Linked DNA regions of Anatilimnocola floriformis. The protein of the gene in region 2 interacts with the protein of the main gene of each other region in a pairwise test. Links are inferred from orthologs where the notes say so. Each region holds a gene or a part of one and is shown on either strand. Other genes may lie near its edges. The genes, in order: pepT and tpiA.

Evidence for each region.
Region 1: the proteins of tpiA (region 2) and pepT interact in binary tests that used the Escherichia coli proteins (3 or more experiments, as listed by UniProt). The link is inferred for Anatilimnocola floriformis from one-to-one orthologs.

Annotation. Positions count from the first base shown.
Region 1 is NZ_JAMLFW010000002.1:845,360-848,608, reverse strand. What follows is about bases 27-2,956. They hold pepT (peptidase T), read right to left. Parts: upstream 2,152-2,956; coding sequence 901-2,151; downstream 27-900. Other genes in these bases: dapF (diaminopimelate epimerase), read left to right, coding at 2,369-2,956; M9Q49_RS28060 (hypothetical protein), read right to left, coding at 609-833; M9Q49_RS28065 (hypothetical protein), read left to right, coding at 344-607. Also shown: more of dapF, read left to right, coding at 2,957-3,208. UniProt on the Escherichia coli protein: Cleaves the N-terminal amino acid of tripeptides.
Region 2 is NZ_JAMLFW010000002.1:268,865-272,001, reverse strand. Bases 45-2,862 are described here. They hold tpiA (triose-phosphate isomerase), read left to right. Parts: upstream 45-984; coding sequence 985-1,740; downstream 1,741-2,862. Other genes in these bases: M9Q49_RS25775 (YicC/YloC family endoribonuclease), read left to right, coding at 2,468-2,862; secG (preprotein translocase subunit SecG), read left to right, coding at 1,764-2,342; aroF (3-deoxy-7-phosphoheptulonate synthase), read left to right, coding at 45-972. Outside these bases: more of aroF, read left to right, coding at 1-44; more of M9Q49_RS25775, read left to right, coding at 2,863-3,137. UniProt on the Escherichia coli protein: Involved in the gluconeogenesis. Catalyzes stereospecifically the conversion of dihydroxyacetone phosphate (DHAP) to D-glyceraldehyde-3-phosphate (G3P).

The DNA.
Region 1 (3,249 bases), 580 kb from region 2 along the record:
ATGCACGATCTGCCATGCAAGAGAAATCGCGGCAATTTGCAGGGAAAAAGATTGAGGCTAGGCAGCGAAGCCTCGTTTGCCGGCCGGTGCGAGTACCCGAGCATCTGAGGCGGGAAAGATTGGCTCGCAATTAGCCGCCATGCCATTCAAAGAACAAACATAACACTCGCCAATTCAGATAGCATACAAACGCCCCTAAACCCAAGTATCCATGCAGAACTCTTAAGCATCCCGCAGGATGTTAGCGCATCGCTCCGGTTGGAAATGAACTTGGATTCCCGAGGGATCGCAGCCAGCAACTGCGTATTTTGTGAACAGCTCACCAGCTGCCCAAAGGGCCCCGATGAAGATTACTTTGCGAGAGCTGTTTCTGCTGACTGTGATCGTGGCCCTCACATTGGGTTGGCATGCGCACGATCGCAGAATGAAAGCCGAGCGTCTTCAGGTTCAGGCAGAATGGGAACAGGAACGCCGCCAACTTTTTTCGACCATCGCGGACCAAATGCGCGCCGAAATGCAGCGCGCAAACGCGAGGTTTTTCAGCCAAAGCAAAACGCCACAAACGATGGATGCGGCAACCCCTAACACGTGCGAAGCGCACCACTGAGCTAATGCCGGAAAAATTCGTTCAGAAATAGTGCCCCGAGTGGCAAGAAGGTCAGCAGCCCGACAATAGCGCCGGGCACAAAGTGGCCAATCAAACCGCCGGCGAACGCGCCCAGACAGATCGTGAATCCGCCGATAAGGACGATCGTGTGAAAGCCGATCGGCAGCGTCAACACCGAACCAGCCTGCAAGCCAAACCAAACGGTGATCGCTGCGCACAGGATCATTTGGAACAAATACTTCAGTGAAAACTGTCCGGCGCGCATAATCACATTGTATCCTGCGTCGCCGAAATTAGCCCTTCGCCCAAACTTGCACGAGTTCGGTGCAAACTTCCGTGGCAGCGACCATCTCTTCCAGGCAGGTCCATTCGAGCGGCGAGTGCGGATTGTGTTCGCCGGTCGAAAGATTCGGCGTCGGCAGGCCGCGCTCGGTCAACTGCGAGCCGTCGGTGCCGCCGCGGATGATCGTCAGTTTGGCTTCGCGGCCCAGGCGGCGATGAGCTTCCACTGCGTACGCAGCGGCCCGCGGTTCTTTCGCCAGGCCATCGCCGAGATTGCGATATTGCTTCTTGATTTGAACATCCACTTTGCAGCCCGGATGTTCTGCCTCGACCTCTTTGCCGAGCTTCTTCAGCAACTCGGCCTTCACGCCGAGGCCCGCCGTATCGAAGTCGCGCAGCAGCACGCGCACTGTAGATTCAGCGACTCCGCCGTGCAGATCGTAGGGATGCAAAAAGCCGCTGCGGCCGTCGGTCGTTTCCGGCGAATGCCCGGCCCGCGGCAAGCGATCGAGAAAAGTGCCGAGGGCCCGCAGTGAGTTCACCATGCGGTCCTTGGCAATCGACGGATGAATGTTGATGCCGGTGATCTTCACCGTGGCGAGATCGGCGGAAAACGTTTCGACGTCGACTTCGCCAGCCCCGGCGCCGTCGAGCGTGTAACAAACCGTGGCGCCGAGTTTTTTCAAATCGACATGATCGATGCCATGGCCGATTTCTTCATCGCAAGTGAAGAGAATCCGGACCGGGCCATGCTTTAGCTCCGGTTGTTCGATCAGATGCTGCGCCATTTCCATGATCACGGCGATGCCGGACTTGTCATCAGCACCGAGCAACGTCGTGCCGTCGGTCGTGACGAGCGTTTTTCCCTTGAGACCAGCGAGCTCGGGATTCTGTGCCACGCGAATCACGCGGCTCGTATCTTTCGGCAGCACGATGTCGCCGCCGACGTAGTTACGAATGACCTGCGGCTTCACGTCCTTGCCGGTTGTCTCGGGCGAAGTATCGACGTGGGCATTGAAAGTCACCACCGGCGCACTCTTCGTCGCGGCAGCATCGAGCGTGCTCGGCACGGTGGCATAAACCAAGCCTTTGTCAGTGAACTCGACATCGGCAGCGCCCATGGCGCGAAGTTCATCGGCGAGGATTTTGCCGAGCAGCAGTTGGCCTGGCGAGCTCGGATACACGCCGCCAGGTTCGCCGGCGGTAGTGTCGAGTTGCACGTAGCTGAGAAAACGGGCGAGGAGGCGTTCGGGGTTGATCATGGATGTGTACGCTGCGAGTTGGCTTAGTTTTGGATGACTTCAGTTTAACGTTGTTGCCAGGTAGGGAGATGGGGCGATCGGGAGGTGGGGCAACTGATTTCGAATTGGTCTCCCCATCGCCCAATCTCCCCGCCTCCTCATCGTGCACACGCCCGCCATTCTGCAAATCGCCCGCAGCTAGTAAAATGCAAAATCCCACCACCACAGGCGAGACCCAATGAAATTCACCAAAATGCACGGCATCGGCAACGACTATGTTTACGTCAATTGTTTCGACGTGCCGGTGCCCAAGGATCCGGCTTCGCTGGCGGTGCGGATTGCCGACCGGCACTTTGGCGTCGGCGGCGACGGGCTGATTTTGATCTGCCCGAGCGATCAAGGCGCCGATGCCCGCATGCGGATGTTCAATGCCGACGGCAGCGAATCGGAGATGTGCGGCAACGGCCTGCGTTGCGTGGCGAAGTACGTTTACGACCACGGCATCAAGCGCGATCCGCGGCTGCGCTTGCAAACCGGCAACGGCATTCTCACCGTCGATCTGGAAGTGAAGAATGGGAAGGCTGAGCGCGTGCGCGTGAATATGGGCAAGCCGATTTTGGAAGCGGAAAAAATTCCGACCAAGCTCGTCGGCACGCCGCCGACCAATGTGAAACTCGAAGTCGAAGGCAAGACATTCGAGGTCACTGCGGTCTCGATGGGCAACCCGCACTGCATCGTCTTCGTCCCCGAAGCCACCGATGCTCTCGTTCTCGGCTTGGGCAAGTATTTCGAAAACTCGCCGATGTTTCCCAAGCGGGTGAATGTCGAGTTCGTCGAAGTCCTCAGCCGAACCGAAGTTCGCCAGCGCACCTGGGAGCGCGGCAGCGGCGAAACATTGGCTTGCGGCACCGGCGCGAGCGCCGTTTGTGTCGCGGGCGTGCTGACCGGTCGCACGGAGCGGAAGATCGTCAACCATCTACTTGGCGGCGATCTCGAACTCGAATGGAGTGAAGCCGACGGCTGTGTCTACAAGACCGGCGCTGCGGTGGAAGTCTTCTCGGGCGATTGGCCGGAGTAAATGCCGAGAGGGAGATAGAGAGCGAGGGAGCGACGGAGCGA
Region 2 (3,137 bases):
GAAGCCCTCGGCATGCGAGCCCACCTCAGCCGCGGCACGTATCGCACCATCATCGGCGTGATCGGCGACGAGCAAAAGCTCGGCTCGGAACCGCTCCGCGCCATTCCAGGCGTGATGGACGTCATGCCCGTGCTGCCGCCGTATAAGCTCGCCAGCCGCGAAGCTCATCCGCAGGCCAGCATCGTCGATGTCGCGGGCGTGAAGATCGGTGGCGGTAATCTCGCCATGATCGCCGGGCCCTGCGCCGTTGAAGAACCCGAGCGGATGATGAACATCGCCGCCGCGGTGAAGAAGGCCGGCGCAAATATCTATCGTGGTGGTGCTTACAAGCCGCGCACCAGCCCTTACGCCTACCAAGGCTCGGGCGAAGAAGGCTTGAAGATTCTCCGCGCGGCTGGTGACGCGCACGGCATGCCCGTGGTCACCGAAGTGATGGATCCACGCTGCGTCGAGGTCGTCGATCAATACGCCGACATGATCCAGATCGGCGCGCGGAACATGCAGAACTTCGTGCTCCTCACCGAAGTGGGCAAGACCCGCAAGCCGGTGTTGCTGAAGCGCGGCATGAGCGCGACGATCGAAGACTTGCTGATGAGCGCCGAATACATCCTCTCGCAAGGCAACAACCAGGTTGTGCTGTGCGAGCGCGGTGTGAAGGGCTTTGATAAGGTCACCCGCAATCTATACGACGTGGCCGCGGTCGCCGTCGTCAAGGGTTTGTCGCACTTGCCGATCATTGTCGATCCGAGTCATGCAACCGGCCGGCCTGATCTGATTCCGCCGTGTGCTCTGGCGGGTGTCGCCGTCGGCGCCGATGGCGTGCATATCGAAGTGCACGACTGCCCCGAAAAAGCCAAGTCCGATGGTCCGCAGGCTCTCCTCCCGCGGCAGTATGCAGAGCTTGCTGTTCAAATTCGTAAATTGGCCGAGTTGTTTGGCAAAACGATCTCGACCCGGCCCCAAGAAAATTAACGAGACCGCCGCATGAGAAAGAAGTTTATCGCTGGCAACTGGAAGATGAACACCAACGCAGCGCAAGGCGTCGAACTCGCCGCCGCGCTGGCGAAGGCGATCGGTTCGTCGACCGATGTGGAAGTTGCTGTTTGCCCGCCGGCCCTGTACCTGAGCGCCGTCGGCGCTGCCATTAAGGGTTCCAGCATCGGCCTGGGTGCCCAGAACTGTCACCACGAAGCCAAGGGCGCGTTCACGGGCGAAATCGCCCCCGCCATGCTTCTCGACGTCGGCTGCAAGTACGTGATTCTCGGTCACAGTGAACGCCGCCAGTTGTTTCACGAAACCAATGCCGACGTCAACAAGAAGACGATCGCTGCTCTCGCTGCCGGCCTCACGCCCATCGTGTGCGTGGGCGAATCGCTGGCCGAACGCCAAGCCAACAAGACGAGCGATGTCGTTCGCGAACAGGTCCAAGGTTCCTTGGCCGGCCTGGCTGGCGAGCAAATCCTGAAGCTCGTTATCGCTTACGAGCCGATTTGGGCCATTGGCACGGGTGTGGTCGCCACGCCGGAGCAAGCTGAGGAGGTGCATGCTGACCTTCGCTCGCTGCTAACGTCGCGATATACTGCAGCCGTCGCCGACAAGGTGCGGATTCAATACGGCGGCAGCGTGAACGCGGAAAACGCCAAGACTTTGCTCTCGCAGCCGAATATCGATGGAGCGCTCGTCGGTGGCGCATCGCTCAAAGCCGACGGCTTTTTGGCGATCATAAACGGGGCCAAGTAGCCAGAGCTACGGAGAGAATCAACATGCTTCAACTATTGCAAATCGCTCCCTTGGCGCTCGGTGCACTCCACTGGGCGTTCATGATTCCGATTTTCCTCCTGAGCGTCTTCCTCATTCTGCTCGTGCTCGTGCAACGCGGACGCGGTGGCGGTTTGACCGGTGCGTTGGGTGGTATGGGTGGTCAAAGCGCGTTCGGCGCCAAGGCCGGCGACATGTTCACCAAGATCACCATCGTCACGGCGATGATCTGGATTCTGCTCGCCATGGGCGCGCTTAAGGTATTGCACCGGTCGCGCTTGGGTGGCGGCGGTGTTGCCGTTCCAGCTACGGTTCCCGCTAAGGGCGGTGCTGTTCCTGCCGATCCAACTGGCCCGGCTCCCGGCGGCATTACTCCCGAAAACACGGCTCCGCCGAAGGGTGAAGCGCCGAAGGGCGATACCCCGAAGGGCGATACCCCGAAGGGCGATACCCCGAAGAGCGACACGCCGAGCACTCCGCCGCCAGCTGCCGAAACGCCGGCCGCTCCGGCGACGCCGGATGCTCCCGCAGCACCAGCAACTCCCCCTGCTCCACCGGCCACGCCGGAGAAGAGCGACAAGTAAGCCACACGGGCGATGGATTGCCAGTTGGTCGTTACGGGCTCGGCTTGAAGTTGCCGGGCCCTGATTTTTTGCTGCGAGTACGCAGTATTTGTTTCTGGCAATTCCATCTTCTGCGGAGAGCGGCCTTGTTATCGAGCATGACGGGGCATGGCGAAGCACATCGAAACGTCGACGGATTGTCCGTCGCGGTCGAGGTGCGCAGCGTCAACAACCGCTTCTTCAAACTCAGCTTTCGCGCCAGCGAAGGCTACGGCGCGCTTGAATCGCAAGTCGAAGCTCTCGTTCGTCAAAGCGTTCGCCGCGGCACCGTGCAAGTCAACTTGCGGGTCGATCGCCAGGCTTCTCCTGACGACTATCGCTTGAATCAAGCCGTCATCGCTGGTTATCTGAAGCAACTTTCCAATCTCGCGGCCCTCGGCATTGCCGTCGACGGCGTGCGGGCCGATTCGCTGCTGCAGTTGCCGGGCGTGGTGTGCGAACCGGTCGCCGATTGGTCTGCCGTCGAAGCGCAATGGCCGATTATTTCGGCTGCGGTCAACGAAGCCGTCAAGCAGTTTGCCGCGATGCGGTTGGAAGAAGGCCAGACGATGGCCGCCGACATGCGAGCCAACTGCGCGCTGATCGCCAAAGAGCTGCAAGCCATCGAAGTTCGCGCACCGCTGGTGATCGACGCCTTCCGCACGCGAATCACCGACAAGCTCAACAAGCTGCTCGCCGAGGTCGGCACGCGGATCGAACCTTCCGACGTGGTTCGCGAGATCGGCGTGTTCACCGAGCGGAGCGACATCAGCGAAG